2 regions of the Clostridium sp. CM042 genome follow, and region 2 is predicted to be linked to the other one. Evidence: riboswitches for the same ligand, from Rfam matches in the RefSeq annotation. Region 2 holds a riboswitch; the other holds the start of a gene.
The links. Region 2 has a riboswitch for cobalamin ahead of cobU (bifunctional adenosylcobinamide kinase/adenosylcobinamide-phosphate guanylyltransferase). Riboswitches for the same ligand answer to the same signal wherever they lie in the genome.

Region 1: linked by a shared signal. The riboswitch ahead of ACWJJ7_RS07865 (sirohydrochlorin cobaltochelatase) and the one ahead of cobU (bifunctional adenosylcobinamide kinase/adenosylcobinamide-phosphate guanylyltransferase) in region 2 are both predicted to bind cobalamin.

The regions. Positions count from the first base shown of each region.
Region 1 is NZ_CM143646.1:1,657,841-1,666,289, reverse strand. It holds gene cobC (alpha-ribazole phosphatase) at 1-572, shown strand, start outside; gene cobS (adenosylcobinamide-GDP ribazoletransferase) at 691-1,443, shown strand; gene ACWJJ7_RS07870 (transposase) at 1,697-2,608, opposite strand; cobalamin riboswitch at 2,812-2,996, shown strand; gene ACWJJ7_RS07865 (sirohydrochlorin cobaltochelatase) at 3,142-3,975, shown strand; gene ACWJJ7_RS07860 (pyridoxal phosphate-dependent aminotransferase) at 4,014-5,132, shown strand; gene ACWJJ7_RS07855 (cobyrinate a,c-diamide synthase) at 5,174-6,499, shown strand; gene ACWJJ7_RS07850 (precorrin-8X methylmutase) at 6,581-7,207, shown strand; gene cbiD (cobalt-precorrin-5B (C(1))-methyltransferase CbiD) at 7,300-8,400, shown strand.
Region 2 is NZ_CM143646.1:1,029,374-1,037,822, reverse strand. It holds gene ACWJJ7_RS04875 (FG-GAP-like repeat-containing protein) at 1-295, shown strand, start outside; gene msrB (peptide-methionine (R)-S-oxide reductase MsrB) at 342-797, opposite strand; gene ACWJJ7_RS04865 (penicillin-binding transpeptidase domain-containing protein) at 1,044-3,116, shown strand; cobalamin riboswitch at 3,194-3,373, shown strand; gene cobU (bifunctional adenosylcobinamide kinase/adenosylcobinamide-phosphate guanylyltransferase) at 3,536-4,096, shown strand; gene ACWJJ7_RS04855 (ABC transporter substrate-binding protein) at 4,131-5,078, shown strand; gene ACWJJ7_RS04850 (FecCD family ABC transporter permease) at 5,095-6,147, shown strand; gene ACWJJ7_RS04845 (heme ABC transporter ATP-binding protein) at 6,148-6,912, shown strand; gene ACWJJ7_RS04840 (O-antigen ligase family protein) at 7,236-8,375, shown strand.

The sequences.
Region 1 (8,449 bases), 630 kb from region 2:
GGCATGGCCAGACTGAAGAAAATAGAAAAGGTTCATATTATGGTAATTTGGATATAAGTCTAAATGAAATTGGGATAACTCAAGGCAATAAGGCTAAAGATTTCTTTGATGACATAAAATTAGATAGAGTATATGTTAGTGACAAAAAAAGAACTTTAGAAATGGCAAAATTAGTTTTAGGACAACAGGAAATTGTAGTTATACAAGATAGTAGAATAAATGAAACTGATTTTGGAGATTTTGAAGGGAAAACATACGAGGAAATTAAAGTTTCATATCCTAAAGAGTGTATTTCTTGGCAAAATAATTGGAAGGAATTTGTACCTCCGAGTGGTGAAAGTTATATTAAACTATGTGAAAGAGTTAAGAACTTTATGGAGCATATTAAAAAGCTGGAATGTGATAATATTTTAATCTGCGCTCATTCGGGAGCCATAAGAGCTATATATTGTTATATTATGAATGAAAATATAGATTTGTTTTGGAAATTTGGTTGTAAAAATGGGGATATAAGCGTTATAAAATATGAATATGGTAATTTATATATTGATGCCATTATTCATAATGCATAGTTAGGAAATTGATCTGAGGTATATTTGTTTCTTGCGGATTACCTTTAAAATTAAAATAAAAATTACTATTTAGGAAAGAGGTGAGCTTTGCAAGGATACGTCTTTGCGAGCAAATAAAATGAGAGAATATTTAAATGACTTTTTACTGTTTTTCCAATTTTTTACACGAATACCTATAAATAAAAGTTTAAACTGTGACAAAGAAAACTTTAGGCGTGGATCCATATTTTTCCCCATGGTAGGATTATTTATAGGGATTGTCCAGTGGATAATTTATTATATATTAATAAAAGTGCTACCGGTAAATATTACAGCAATATTTGTAGTTATTATACCAATAGTTATTACTGGAGGATTACATGTAGATGGACTTGGAGATACCTGTGATGGTTTCTTTTCGTTTAAAGGTGATAAATATAAAATAATAGAAATTATGAAGGATAGCACAGTAGGAACTTACGCTACTATTGCTATAGTATTTGATATGTTAGCACGATATGCAGCGGTCTGCACTATCATAGGAATGAATCTACCACTCATATTAATTGCAACGCCAATAATTGCAAGATTTACCGTTGTTTTTATATCTTTTATTGGGAAAAATGCTAAAGAAACAGGCTCAGGCAATATATTTATTGGAAATATTGACATTACAAGGGTGGTAATTTCAGGTATTATAACTATTGCATTTGGAACTTTATTAATAGGATTTAATAAAAGTATTATATTGATAGTTTCAGCGTTACTTTTAAGTTATTTCTTTAATAAGTTTTGCGAGAGTAAAATTACAGGACTTACGGGAGATAGCTTGGGAGCCAATAATGAATTAGTTGAAATTCTAACTATGATTTTATTTATAGCAATAAATTAAGCTAAATATAGCAATAAATTAAGCTAAATAGGGACGGTTAACAATTATTTATCTTCTTTTTGGTACAAGTTGTTTATGAAAACTTGTACCTTTTTATCGTTGAATTAATTTATTGAACGATTATTTTAATTATTTTTATATTATATATTAGTGAAATGTTTTATTTTGAATGCTTGTCCAAGTTTATTAAATATAAATACATATATCGTATTTTAAATTTTTTTATTTACTACAAGAGATTAATAAATTATTACTAAGCATAACATTTAATAAAATCCATGATAATATTCTCGTATTTTTCTTCTGTTCCAATTAATTCGATGCCAATAGTGCTTAAGCTAGATACTCTAGCCTGTGTAATGTTTCCAAGAGTGCTGGATATATCGCTAGATTTAAAATTACAGAGGCTCCTCATTAGGACAACTGTTAACGCTTTTGCTCGTACAAGATTTCTACTGTACTTCATATAAAGATGAGTCTTTGATACATTCATCTTTGACGCTATAAATTCTATTATATCTTCTGGCTTAAAGTTTCTTACAAGTATCTTTCGTTCAAATTTATACTCTGTTTTTTCATCTTTAAATTCTATTTCTTGTTTTAATTTTTCTCTGTTACAGCGAAAGACAAGATTATAGTAATTTTTTCTTGCACTTTTTAGGTTATTACCAAAAGAACTCATAATAAATCTATAATCAACTAATTTAAAAGAATCATGCCTTTTTCCTAAAAATATGGCTAGACTAGAAAAAGCATATTTTTCAGGACAATTTTTATATTCATCTATATCCGTAGGATTATTGTGTATATATAGAGATAAAGTCTTCAAATATCGTTCATTATTAACTATTTTACCCTTAAACCTATCTTTAAAAAGATGTCCTTCCCTTTTATATTTTTTATTAAAGTACATTGCATAAGAAAAATTTATTCCATGCATTACTTTTGATATATCAGTACCATTAGCATCAATCATTAAATGTGAATGGTTATCCATAAGACAGTAACCGTAGATTTTAAAATTATAGAGAGATTTATACTTCTTTACAAGTGATAAATACTTATTCTTATCCTCATTATCCTTGAATAAATTTATTTCGCTTATACTTTTGCACATAATATGAAATATCGAGTCATCTGTTTTTTCTCTTGCTTTTCGTGGCATTTAAATCACCTTTCCTCATAGAGTTTTATTTGAATTATTGCCTATAAATCGGGACGATATTCATAGGCATAATCTTAAGCTAATATATAAATGATTTAAATAGTTGCTAACCGTCCCTAATTATTTTTTTATTTATTAAATTTAAGTTTACACTCTAAATATTGACAGTAAGGCTTAAATATAATATTATTAGAATTAATAGTAAAATTGAATATAATTTTAGGTGCCTTGAAATAGGTGAAAAGGGAATGTGGTTTAAATCCACAGCAGCCCCCGCTACTGTAATTGATGAAAAACTTTTAAATGCCACTTCGTAAATTAAAAATGAGGAGGGATAATTAAAGGAAGAATCAAAAGCCAGGAGACCTGCCTAAATGATGTTAACAAGCTTTCGGAGGGAAAGAACTATTTAATTATGGATTAATTAAAAAGTAGTCGCTATCGCATGCGTACTATTTTTTTTGTTTTAAAAAGCATTATATGTAAATGTTATGAGGAATTTAGGAAAATATTTAGTAAGGTGGATGAACGAAATGAAGAAGGCAATTTTAATTGTAAGTTTTGGAACAACACATGAAGATGCAAGAAAAGTAACTATCGATGCAATAGAAGAAAAAATAAGACATACTTTTGAAGGGTATGATATAAGAAGAGCATTTACTTCACATATTATTCTTAGAGTGCTTAAAAATAGGGATAATATTCATGTAGATACTCCAGAAGAAGCTTTGGAAAAGTTAAAGACCGAAGGATATAATGAGGTAATTGTTCAGCCTTTGCATGTTATTCCTGGAGTAGAATTTGATTATATAAATAATGTAGTTAATAGATATAAAGAATTTAAAACATTTGAGAATATAGTAATAGGAAGACCGCTTATATGTTTTAAGGGAGAAGAATTAGGCGTGCCAGATGATTACTCAATAATGGTAGACGCTCTCTCAAAGCAATTGCAACCAGAGGATACAGTAATTTTGATGGGTCATGGTACAAACCATATTGCAAATGCAGTATATTGCTGTTTTGAAAGCGTTTTAAGGGATAGAGGATTTAACAATGTTCATGTAGCAACCGTGGAAGGGTATCCAACTTTGGATAGAGTAATACCTAATGTTGCTGCTCAGGGTATTAGCGAAGTCACTTTAATGCCACTACTGCTCGTAGCGGGGGATCATGCCAAGAATGACATGGCGGGAGACACCGAAGACTCCTGGAAGAGTATTTTAGAGGCAAAAGGGTTTAAAGTTAAAATTTATCTGCATGGGTTAGGAGAAAATAGTGACGTTCAAGATATATATATACAGCATATTAATGATGTAATTAATGAAAAGTTTAAGAATGTAGGGAAAACACATAAGGGAAATTAAAATTCTGCGTAAGTTACAAGTAGAAAGGAAGGTATTCAATGATACATGGTGGAGATGTTTATACTAATGGATTACTTGAGGGTCGAGAATTAATAGATTACAGTTCTAATATTAATCCATTAGGGGTTCCGAGTAGCTTCACTGATAACATTAGTGAAGCAGTAGATGCTTTAACAAGATATCCAGATATTCAATATAGGGAGGTGTTGAAAGGATTAAAAGAATATATTAATTGCCCAAAAGAGTATTTTGTTTTAGGAAATGGGGCTGCAGAAATAATTGACTTAGTTATAGCTTGTCATAAAAGTTTACTAATTGTGGTGCCATCGTTTGTAGAGTACGAAATTGATGCTAAAAAGTGGAATTGTAGTATAGAGTATTCTTACTTAAAAGAGAAGATTAATGAGAATACCTTATTAAAGCATGAATATGCTGAACTTTCCTATGATTATGAGGATATTCTTAATAAATTACAGAGTGTAGAAGGTGTGGTTTTAGGTAATCCAAATAATCCCAATGGCAATATCATAAATAAGGCTGAGTTTCAACAAATTCTTGAATATTGTGAGCGTAATGACAAAGTCATAATAATAGATGAGGCTTTTATAGAATTTACTGGAGATTCACAGCATAGTTTCAGTGAAAAAGTTAAAACATACAAATGTTTATTTATAATAAGAGCATTAACCAAATTTTTTGCGATGCCTGGTATAAGATTTGGGTATGGAATAAGTAGTAACGTAGACTTATTAAAAAAAATTAAAGAAAAACAAAACCCCTGGAACATAAACTGTTTTGCAGAAGTCGCTGCACTCCATGTGTTAAAAGATAATGTTTATATTGAAAAAAGCAAAGAGTGGATAAGTGGCGAAAGGCCTAGGTTTATAAGATCACTTGAAAATATTTCATTTATAAATAAAGTCTATTTAACCTATGGAAATTATGTATTATGCAAATTAAAAGGATTAGACGCAGAGACACTTTATAAACTATGTATAGCTCAAGGATTTGTTATAAGAAAAGCAGACAATTTTAGAGGACTAGATAAACAATATGTAAGGCTTGCTATTAAGGATAATGATAGGAATGGAAAAGTGATTCAGTGTTTGAAAAACTTAGAATTGATAGTGAAAACATTGGGGACAGTTAACAACTAATTGCACGTTAGAGGACAGTCCGCAAAAGGATGTGAATATAAATGAAGAGTATAGTCATAGCTTCGAATTCAAGTGGTGGTGGTAAAACCACAGTAACACTCGGAATTATGAAAGCGTTTAAAAATAGGGGATTTGAGATACAAGGGTATAAAGTAGGACCTGATTATATAGACTCAGCTTTTCATACAAAGATAACCGGTAAAGATTCTAGAAATTTGGATTTATATCTTATGGGGGAGGCGGGAGTTAAGGCTAGTTTTTCTAGAGGATGCGGAGACTTGGGAGTAGTTGAAGGCGTAATGGGTTTATATGATGGAAAAGGCATAGATACATCCTATTCTACGTATCACGTGTCAAAGGTTTTAGATTTGCCTATCATACTTGTATTGTCTCCAAAGGCTCAGGTAGCAACCCTTTGTGCAGAAATTAATGGAATAGCGAATTTCAAAGACTCGAATATAAAGGGCATAATACTAAACAACATAACAGAAAATTATTATAAGCTACTTAAGGCAGCAATTAAAGAAAACTGTAACTTGAAGGTGTTAGGCTATCTTCCAAAAGATGAACGATTAAGCTTGGAAAGTAGGCACTTAGGGCTAATTCAAAGCAGTGAATTAGAGGATCTAGATGAGAAAATTGAAATCTGTGCCAAGTTATTAGAAAAGCATTTGGATATGGATCTATTATTAGAACAATTTAAAGAAAGTGAAAGGTATGTAGATGATTTCCATGTGGAGAATAAGGGGAAAAGGATAGCTGTAGCTTATGACAAGGCCTTTAGTTTTTATTATAAAGAAAACTTAGAGCTTCTAGAGGAAATGGGACAAGTTATATATTTTAGTCCAATTAAAGATAAGAAGATACCTAGCAATATTGATTTTCTTTATATAGGTGGAGGGTACCCTGAGGTTTTTATAAAGGAGCTATCTGAAAATACATCAATGCTTGGCAGTATAAAAAAAGCTCTTGATAATGGGCTGCACTGTTATGCTGAATGTGGAGGATTAATGTACCTTACTGAGGGAGAAAAACTGCAAGGCAAAGAAGAAATATCACATAATACCGTTGGCTTTTTTAAGGGGTATTACACCTTAACAAAAAAACTTCAGAACTTTGGGTATGCAGAAATAAAGGTAGAGGTAGAAAATAAGATTTTATCACAAAATATGAGTATAAACTGTCATGAGTTTCATAAATCTTTTGTTAATTTATCTGAAGAAAAGGTATTTAAGCTTTCTAAAGAAGGTTATGATGGAAACAAGAAAAATTGGCAATGTGGATATGTTAAAAAAAATACTATAGCAGCTTATGGACATGTGCATTTTTTTGGAAACTTACAATGGTTTAACGAGATTTTCAAATAGGTTAATTAGTTATTAACCGTCCCTACCTATTGCCTACTTATTGGAACACTTATTTAAATTAAAAGAAAAGGAGATTAAAATATGGATTATATAAAGATTCCTATGGATATAGAAAAAAAAAGCTTTGAAATTATTGGAGAAGAAATGGGAGAAAATAAATTTTCTAGCAGAGAGCTTTCAATAATTAAAAGAGTAATACATACTACAGCAGATTTCGATTATAAAAACATAGTTTATATTAGGGATGGAGCAATAGACGCGGCTGTAGAGTTACTTAAAAAAGGAGCTACCATTTATACTGATACAAAAATGGCGCTGGCAGGTATAAACAAAAAAGCTCTTAAAGATTTAAATTGTAAGGCTTTATGCTATGTAAGCGATGAAAAAGTGGCAGAGATAGCAAAAGCGCGTCACATAACTCGATCTATGGCAGCAGTTGAAAAAGCGGTAGATGATGGAGTAGAATTTTTCATATTTGGTAATGCACCTACAGCTTTGTTTAGATTAAAGGAATTAATCCAGGAAGGAAAGTGTAATGCTAAATTTATATTGGCAGCACCTATAGGTTTTGTTGGAGCAGCAGAATCTAAGAAAGAAATTGAAAAATTAGATCTTCCAATGATAACAGTGCGAGGAAGAAAAGGTGGAAGCACAGTTGCTGCATCTATTTTAAATGCACTGATGTACATGATAGTAGATAGAAGTTAGTAATCTACTGGAGTTTCATAGTTATTAGGCATTTTGAAATAAATGTTAGGTATCTTTAAATGAATAAGAAACTTAACAGGGGGTACATAATAATGCTGAATTTATATGTTAATAGTAATGGTAAAAAACTTAGATGCGGATATACCACTGGATCTTGCGCTGCTGGGGCCGCAAAAGCTGCCACGCAAATCTTATTTTATGATACTGAAATAGACGAAATAAGAATAGACACCCCAAAGGGTATAGAATTATTACTTCCAATATATAAGGTAGTAAAAGGAGAAAATTTTGCTGAGTGTTGTATTATAAAGGATGGGGGAGATGACCCTGATGCAACCAATGGTATGGAAATATGGGCAAGGGCTGATAAAGCAGAGTCAGGATATACTCTAAAAGGTGGAAAAGGCGTTGGAGTAGTTAGAGGGGAAGGATTGTACGTACCTAAAGGGGAATGGGCAATAAACCCGATACCTAGAAAAATGATAGAAAAAGAAGTGAAACAGGTACTTCCCAAGGCCTCTGGGATTATAATAACTGTATTTGTACCTAAAGGGGAAGAAGTAGCTAAAAAAACATTTAATCCTAGACTTGGCATTGAAGGTGGTGTATCAATACTCGGAACTACAGGTATTGTAACGCCGATGTCAGAGGAAGCTCTCACACAATCTATACATATAGAAATATGTCAAAAAGTAGCTGCGGGGCATAAAAATCTCACCTTGGTTTTTGGAAATATGGGAGAGGATATGGCGACGCAGGTAGGCCTTGAAACTGACAATATAGTAATGATTTCAAACTTTATAGGATTTGCACTAAACAGTTGTATGGAAAAAGAAGTAGAAAGTGTAATTTTAGTAGGACATATAGGAAAGGTAAGTAAAATTGCAGCAGGATGTTTTCAAACTCACAGTAGAGTATGTGATGTGAGGCTTGAGGTAATAGCTTTAGAACTGGCCTTGGTTGGAGCGCCTACGCAGCTTATTACACAGGTGTATAAGGAAAAAACTACTGAAGGAGCAATAAAGCTAGTAGGTGAAGAATATAAGGATATATATGGAAATATTGCAAAAAAGGTAAAGCGAAAATTATTCCAGTATACTTATGAAACAATTCCGGCAGAGGTTATTATGTTTTCTATGGATAAGGGAATTCTGTGTGACACCAGGAAAAAAGTAGGGACGGTTAACAACTAATGCAAAGGACAAAGAAGTAGGGACAGTTAACAACTAATGAATAAATAAT
Region 2 (8,449 bases):
AAATAACCAAAAATACATTATAGATATATCCAACAAGGACGCCGATTATTTAAATGAAATATACGACGAAAACGGAAAGCTAAAGGATCCAATTAACGGATTCGTGGATCCTATAAGCGGCTTATATCCTGTGGATTTTGATTCAAATAAAGTATATGAGCTATTGGGTTATCAAAAAATAGCTGGAAGATACCATGCAGACTCCTTAGGATATGTTTTAAATACTTTAAAATGGAAAGATAAGATATTTGTTTTGGATAATCAGCAGATAGCTATTAATGGATCACAAGTATAGGTATACTTTTAACGACATTTCAGAAGGAGAGCGAGAAACGCTCTCCTTATTTTTTGAATAATTCTAAGTAATCTCCATACCCTTCATCGCAGAGCTTATGAATTGGTATAAACTTTAGTGAAGCACTATTTATGCAATATCTTAATCCACCCTGGGAAATCGGACCATCGTTGAATAAATGTCCTAAATGACTGTCACCATATTTGCTCCTTACTTCTGTTCTCATCATACCATGGGTTGCATCCTTATTTTCTTTAACATTAGTATCCTCAACAGGCTTTGTAAAACTAGGCCACCCACAACCTGAATCAAATTTATCAAGAGATGTAAATAAGGGCTCTCCACTATTAATATCTACATAAATGCCTTCTGCTTTATTATTCCAAAATTCATTATCAAAAGATTTTTCCGTGCTACCTTCCTGGCTTACTTCAAACTGAATTGGAGTTAAGATCTTCTTTAGTTCTTCTTTACTTTTTTTAGTATAAACTTTTTTATCCATAATAATGCCTCCTTAAAAATAAGAATAATATTTATTGCATCAATTAATAGTTATTATATACTAAATACATTATAAGCAACAGGGGTAAACATGTGTTGGAAATAGTATCCTAAGGATATTAATTCTCTAGTTGAGATAATTTATTTTATAATATATTTGTTTAATATGTAAAAAAATAAACTTTTAGAAATCGTACTATTTAATTATACGGTTCAAGTGTTATAATAAGTAAGGGGTGGTAAAAAAATGTCGAAAAAAAACTTAAAAGTAATTCTTTTTACAACGATAGGGATTATATTAATAGTAATGGCAGTATTTATGTTTAATTTTTTTACAAAGATGGATAGTGCAACAAAAACATTTGATACATATAAGAATAAGTGGGTAAAGCAGGATTTCAAAACAATGTATAGCATGCTTTCAGTTAAAACTAAGGAAACAATAACTGAAAAGGAATTCGTAGATAAATACAATGCTATTTATAGTGGAATAGAGGCTAAAAATATATCTATTAAAGTGGACAATGAAGATAAAATTAAGGATGGAAATAAAAAAGCTATAAATATACCATTTTCTATAGTTATGGATACTGCAGCAGGGCAATTAAAAATGCCAGGCTACCAGGCAACTATGGTGAAGGAAGAGGTTAACAACAAAAAGCAGTGGACATTAGTCTGGAATGAGAAAATGATATTTCCTAGTATGGAAGCGGGAGATAAGGTTAGGGTAGAGCCAGAAGTGGCTATACGTGGAGAAATTTATGATAGGAGTAAAAAACCACTTGCAATAAATACAATAAATGATTTAATTGTTACGATTGGAATAAAACCTATTACATTTATTAAAAATAAGGATGATAATATATCGCAGATGGCTAAGATACTAGATATTGATGCTTCAGTTATAGAAAATAAACTAAAGGATAATGAAAATTCTGATCAATTTATACCGATTATTAACATACTACGCACTGAAAAAGTAAAAATAGATGGAGTTATGAAGCTTGATGGGGTAATCCAGAACAAGCCTAAAGGTAGAGTATATCCAGGTGGTGAAGCTTTGGGGTCGCTTATAGGATACATTAAGCCGATAACTGCTGAGGAACTACAAAAGAATGCTAGTAAGGGGTATAACTCATTTAGTTTAATAGGAAAGGCAGGTCTTGAACAGGTTTATGAAGACAGGCTTAAGGGTGAAAATGGAGCAACAATATATATATCAAAACAAAATAATAACGATAAGGTTGTAATTCTTAAAAAAGAATCAAAAGCAGGTGAAAATATAACATTATCAGTAGATAGTGAACTACAGAAGAAAATATATGAAGGAATGAATAAAGAGGCAGGAGCCAGTTCGGCAATAAATCCCAAAACTGGAGAAGTATTGGCTTTAGTAAGCTCCCCGTCATATGATTCAAATGCAATTACCACCTATGTTTCTAATACCCAAAAGGCAGAGTGGGAAAAAACAGGGGATCCATTTAAAAATAGATTTACGGCTGTATATTCTCCAGGGTCTACATTTAAACTGATAACGGCTGCGGTTGGCTTAGATCAAGGGAAGATAAAACCTAGTGAACTTATTAACATACCGGGAAACGAATGGCAACCAGATACATCATGGGGACTCAATAAGGTTACTAGGGTTGGTGAACCGAGAGAGTCAGTGAATTTGCAGGATGCATTTGTATATTCTGATAACATATATTTTGCAAAGGCAGCTCTTAATATAGGCAAAGAAGAATTTATAAAAGGATGTGACAATTTTGGAATAGGGCAAAAGCTTCCAATAGATTATCCAATAGCTAATTCACAAGTAGCCAATGGTAACAACATTAAAAATGATGTAGCGTTAGCAGATACTGGTTATGGTCAGGGGGAGGTTCTTATGAGTCCACTTCACCTTGCACTATCGTATAGCACAGTTGTTAACGATGGAAATATTATGTCTCCAACTTTAGAGGTCTTGAATGAAAAGGTAAAGGCTAAGGTTTGGAAAGCTAATGTAATTTCTGTGAATAATATAGGAACCCTAAAAGATGATCTTTCTGCAGTTATAGAAAACCCGAATGGTACAGGTCATGAGGCAAAAGTTGATGGGCAAGCTCTTGCGGGTAAAACTGGAACAGCAGAACTTAAGAAAGATGACAATGATAAAACAGCAGAAGAAAATGGATGGTTTATATGTATGGATACTGCGAGTCCTAAAATAGTAGTATCAATGTTAATGGAAAATGTTAAAGATAAAGGTGGCAGTCATCATGTGGTACCTATTGTAAAAGGAGTAATGGAATATTACTTAAATAAAACACCAAAATAGTGATAGCAAGTAGGTAGAATGATTAATATTGCTTTAATATTTTTTTGATGTTACAATAACCATAGTAAAATTAATAAAAATTAAATATTGTTTTAGGTGCCCGTAACAAGGGTTAAAAGGGAAAGTGATTAAAAAACCACTGCAGCCCACCGCTACTGTATTAGAGGATGAAATCCAAAGGACCATTGGGAAACTGAGAAGGTTGGAGAGTAAGATGATGCTAAAGCCAGTAAACCTGCCTAATGCTTAAAATTTTAGTCTTCGGAGGGAGGATGAAAAATGCGTGATTTAACAATAATATTGGGTTATCCAATATGTGAAAAATTCAATTGCATTATTCCACATCCTTGAGGTGTGGTTTTTTTATTTGCTGATTTTTTAACATAATAATATATTATTAAAATAATAAGGAGTATACTATGAAAAAAATTATAATTATAACAGGTGGCGCAAGGAGTGGGAAAAGTACATATGCTGAGAAGCTAGCTAAAGAAGAGAAGGGTGGCGTACTTTATATTGCAACTTCAATCCCGTTTGATGATGAAATGAAGGACAGAGTAAAGAAACATAAAGAAAGAAGACCAGCTTCTTGGTATACATTTGAAGGCTATAAGAATTTAAAACAGGTATTCTATAACGAAGAAATGCAGTTTGATACGATTTTATTAGATTGTATTACAATAATGACTACAAATCTTATGTTTGATGAAGCAGGGGATAATTTTGATGATCTTAATAATCAAGATATAAATGCAATGGAAAAAGGGATTTTACAAGAGGTAGAAGTATTTCTTGACGAAGCAGAAAAAAACTTAAAAACAATAATTCTTGTAACTAACGAAATTGGCTCTGGAATTGTACCAGAATACAAGATGGCAAGGGTTTTTAGAGATATTGCAGGTAGAGTTAATCAGTATATTGCATCAAGGGCTCAGGAAGTTCACATGGTGGTTTGTGGTATACCAATTAAAATTAAATAAGTAATTAAAAAATAAAAATTTATGGAGGCAACTTATGTTTAAAAGAAAAAGTATAATAGGTCTAGTTTTAGCTGTTTTTGTTTGTGTTGTATTTAGTGCGTGTGGTAGCAAGGGTGAGAATAAAGAGTCTCTTAATACTACTAAAAAGGAAACAAATGCTGTAGTATATCCTCTAAAGGTAGTTGATTCATATAATAGAACGGTTACCATTGAAAAAGAACCTAAAAGGATTATTACGATTGCACCAAATATAACAGAGGGAATGTATGCACTTGGTAAAGGGTCCAGTATAGTTGGTAGAAGTGATTACGATGATTACCCAGCTCAGGCACTTAAGGTTGCATCTGTTGGTGACTTATTACAACCAAGTATAGAAAAAATTGTTGAACTAAAACCTGATGTAGTTATTGCATCAACTCATTTTGATAAGGATGTTATTAAAAAATTAGAAGATCTTAATATAAAAGTTATAGTGCTTTATGGCGAAGAGAATTTTACTGGTGTATATAATACAATGTCAAAGCTTGGGCAGATTGTAAATGCCAATGAAGAAGCAAAGACAGTAATATCAGACATGAAAAAGAAAGTTGCAGAAATAACTGATAAGGTTAAGGATGCTAAGAAGCCAACAGTGTATTATGTAGCAGGATTCGGCAAGAGTGGTGATTTCACAGCAGGAAAAGATACATTTATAGGTGATATAATAGAAATGGCTGGCGGGAAAAACGCTGCGGGTGACGTAGTTGGTTGGAACTACAGTGTAGAAAAGCTTGTAGAAAAAAATCCTGATGTGCTAATTTGTTCTAAGTTCTATGATTCAAAGAAAGGTATAAAAGCTACCAATGGTTACAAAGATTTGAAAGCAGTTAAGAACGGTAAATTATTGGAGATTGATGAAAATATTATTGTTAGGCAGGGACCGAGACTTGCAGAAGGGCTTGAAGCAATTGCTAAATTAGTTCATCCTGAACTTTTCAAATAAAAGGGGTTAAACAACCATGACGTTTATAGAAAATAAGAGTTATTATCGAAGAGTTTTTGCAGTAGGGATATTTTTACTCCTAATTGTAATAATTGTAGCAACAAATTTTGGGGTGGCAGATATTTCTTTAAAACAGACAGCCCTAATTATAATAAGTAAGATTCCAATATTAAATAACATTGTATCCTTAGACGGAATTAATCCTACATCTGCAATCATATTGCTAAATTTAAGACTTCCTAGAATACTTTTATCTTGTTTAGTAGGAGCGGCACTCTCAGTGGTTGGTACTTCTTTTCAGGGAATTTTTAAGAATCCAATGGCAGACCCCTTTATTCTCGGAGTTTCGTCTGGAGCCGCACTGGGTGCCACTATAACCATGGTTTTTCTTAATGAAATCAATTTTTTAGGAATGAGCATGGTAGCATGCAATGCTTTTATAGGGGCTATAATAACTACTTTTTTGGTTTATAATATTGCGAGAGTCGGTACAAAAGTTCCAGTTACCACACTTTTACTATCGGGTGTTGCTATAAATTATCTGTTATCATCTATTATTTCATTAATGATGACATTTAATAGAGATAATATTGAAAAAATAGTTATGTGGACTATGGGAAGTTTTTCAACAGCTGGCTTTAACGAGGTAATTTTACTATTTATAATAATAGTCCCCTCAATTTTATTTATATTTACATTTTCAAGAGATTTGAATATCATGCTACTTGGGGAAGAGAGTGCTAGAAGTCTTGGTGTAGATGTAAATGGATTAAAAAAGTATATACTTGTAATAAGTACCTTGATGGTGGCAGCAGTCGTATCTGTAAGTGGAATAATTGGCTTTGTAGGCCTTATAGTGCCGCATTCTATTAGAATGATCTTTGGATCAGACAACAGGGTGGTTGTACCATTTTCCGCACTTGGGGGAGCTATATTTTTAATGATTTGCGATACTCTTGCAAGAACAATTGTGCCTCCGTCAGAAATACCAGTTGGAATTATTACTTCAATTTTTGGAGTGCCATTTTTTATATATTTATTATATAGAACAAAGAAGAAGGCGATGTAATTGATAGAGATAAATAATGTAAGTTTTTCATTTGAACAGGAAGTATTAAAGAATATTAACATAAATATAGAAAGAGGGAAATTTCACACTATCCTAGGACCAAATGGATCAGGTAAAACTACTCTTCTAAGGATATTATCAAAATCACTCCAAACTGAAAAAGGTGAAGTTTTTATTGATGAAAAGGACTTAACCCAAATAAAATCAAAGGTTTTAGCAAAAAAAATGGCCGTGGTGCCGCAAAGCACAGAAATTGAATTCGATTTTTCAGTACAAGATATAGTTCTTATGGGAAGGACCCCCCATATTTCTAGATTCTGCTCAGAAAGTGAAAAAGATATGGGTATAGCTAAAAAAGCTATGAAAATGACAAATACTTGGGCTCTTAGAAATAAAAGCATAAATGCATTAAGTGGCGGAGAAAGACAACGAGTGGTAGTGGCAAGAGCGATTGCCCAAGAAACAGGAATAATCCTTTTAGATGAGCCTATTTCTCACCTAGATATTCATCAGCAAATTGAGATAATGAAACAATTAAAACAATTAAATGAAAATAAAAACATAACAATTATTGCTGTGCTGCATGATTTGAACATAGCAGCTGCGTATGGAAATCATATGATACTAATGCATGATTGCGGAGTCTACAAAGATGGAACTCCGGAGGAAGTATTAACAGAAGATATAATTAAAGAAGTTTATGGATTAGATGTATATATAACTAAAAATCCTAAAACGGGAAAGACTTTTATTATGCCATTTTAGTAGCAAAGGTAATTCTTTGCTACATTTGTTTTTTTTGAAACAATGTGGGAAAATAGATATAATGGAGGAAGGGAGATAATAAAAATGATACCCTAACGATGTTTTAGTCGGTGTAGCTTTAAGACATATATGTAGTAGAATAATAATATACTCTTTTAATAAATGAAGCAATAATACAAAGGCTAGTATATAATAGAAAGAGGGACAAGGTGTATATTAGTACTTAATGGAATTGCAGTTTACAGAATGATAAGGTAATTCTCTTAGGCACTTATCATTATGTTTACTTAAAAAAATTTACTAGAGATGAAGGTGGCTTTATTATGGGCATTTTAGTTTTATTAACAATCATTTCTCCTTATACGACCATAATACCATTATTATATATTACATATATGGTATTATTTAAAAAAATTAGGATAGATAAAAATCATTGGAATATAGGGCTTTGTTTACTATTTATTTGGTCTTTGATAGTAGGAGTTATAAATTATAGTTTTACATCAATTGTTGCATCTTTTGCTCTCTTTATATATCTATGTGTTAGTATTTTTTTGCAAAATTATTGTGAAAATGAAAATATGGTGGAAAAGATATATATGTATTTAGTGTTTTTTTCTCTGTTCTCCGCAATTTTTGGAATTATTGAGAAAGTGTTATATGAGTATTTTAATTTTAATATTTGGGGGGAATTTCTTCAAAGCACAATTCAGCCAGCAGTTAATGGTAGAATATATAGCACCTTTGGAAATCCTAATGTAGCGGGGAACTGGTTTGCTATAATGATTCTTGTAGGTATTTATTTTTGTAGCATAAATTCTAAAACTACAAAATTATTTTATGAGATAGCAACAGCCCTCTTTGTTATTGCATTGTGTTTAACGGGATCTCGTGGTGCTTTTATAGGGCTATTATTTGGTATTTTTATATTTTATCTACTTAAAGGTAATAAAAAAGATAGGTGGTTGTTTATCACAATATTTATACTTACTGCTGTAATTTCTTTTGTACCACCACAAATGTTAAAAAATGTAACCGGACATGATTTTGATACCTCATTTAGTAGTCGTTTTGGAATATGGAATGGATGTTTAAAAATGATAAAACTTAAGCCTTTTACGGGTTGGGGAATTATGGGGATAACTGACCATGGGGCAAACTTCATGAAAGGGTACTATTATGCAACATTATACCACGGTCATAATATCTGGATTACTATTATGACAACACTTGGAGCTATCGGGCTTTTCATATATACCTATATGAAAATTATTTTATTCAGAAATTTAAAGATACTTCATGCACAAAATTGTAGATTGGTTCCAATGCTAGCGGGCATTCAAGCTGTAATAATTGGGCATGGACTGGTCGACTTTACAATGATTGCACCACAAACTGGGTTATTATTTATTGCTAGTTCAGCTATAATAAATGCCCTTATAAAACAACATAATATCAAGTGAGAAAAATATAATAGCTATAATAATTTCATTACTAATGGATTAAATTTAAGCCGTTATAATTATTTTTGAGTTTA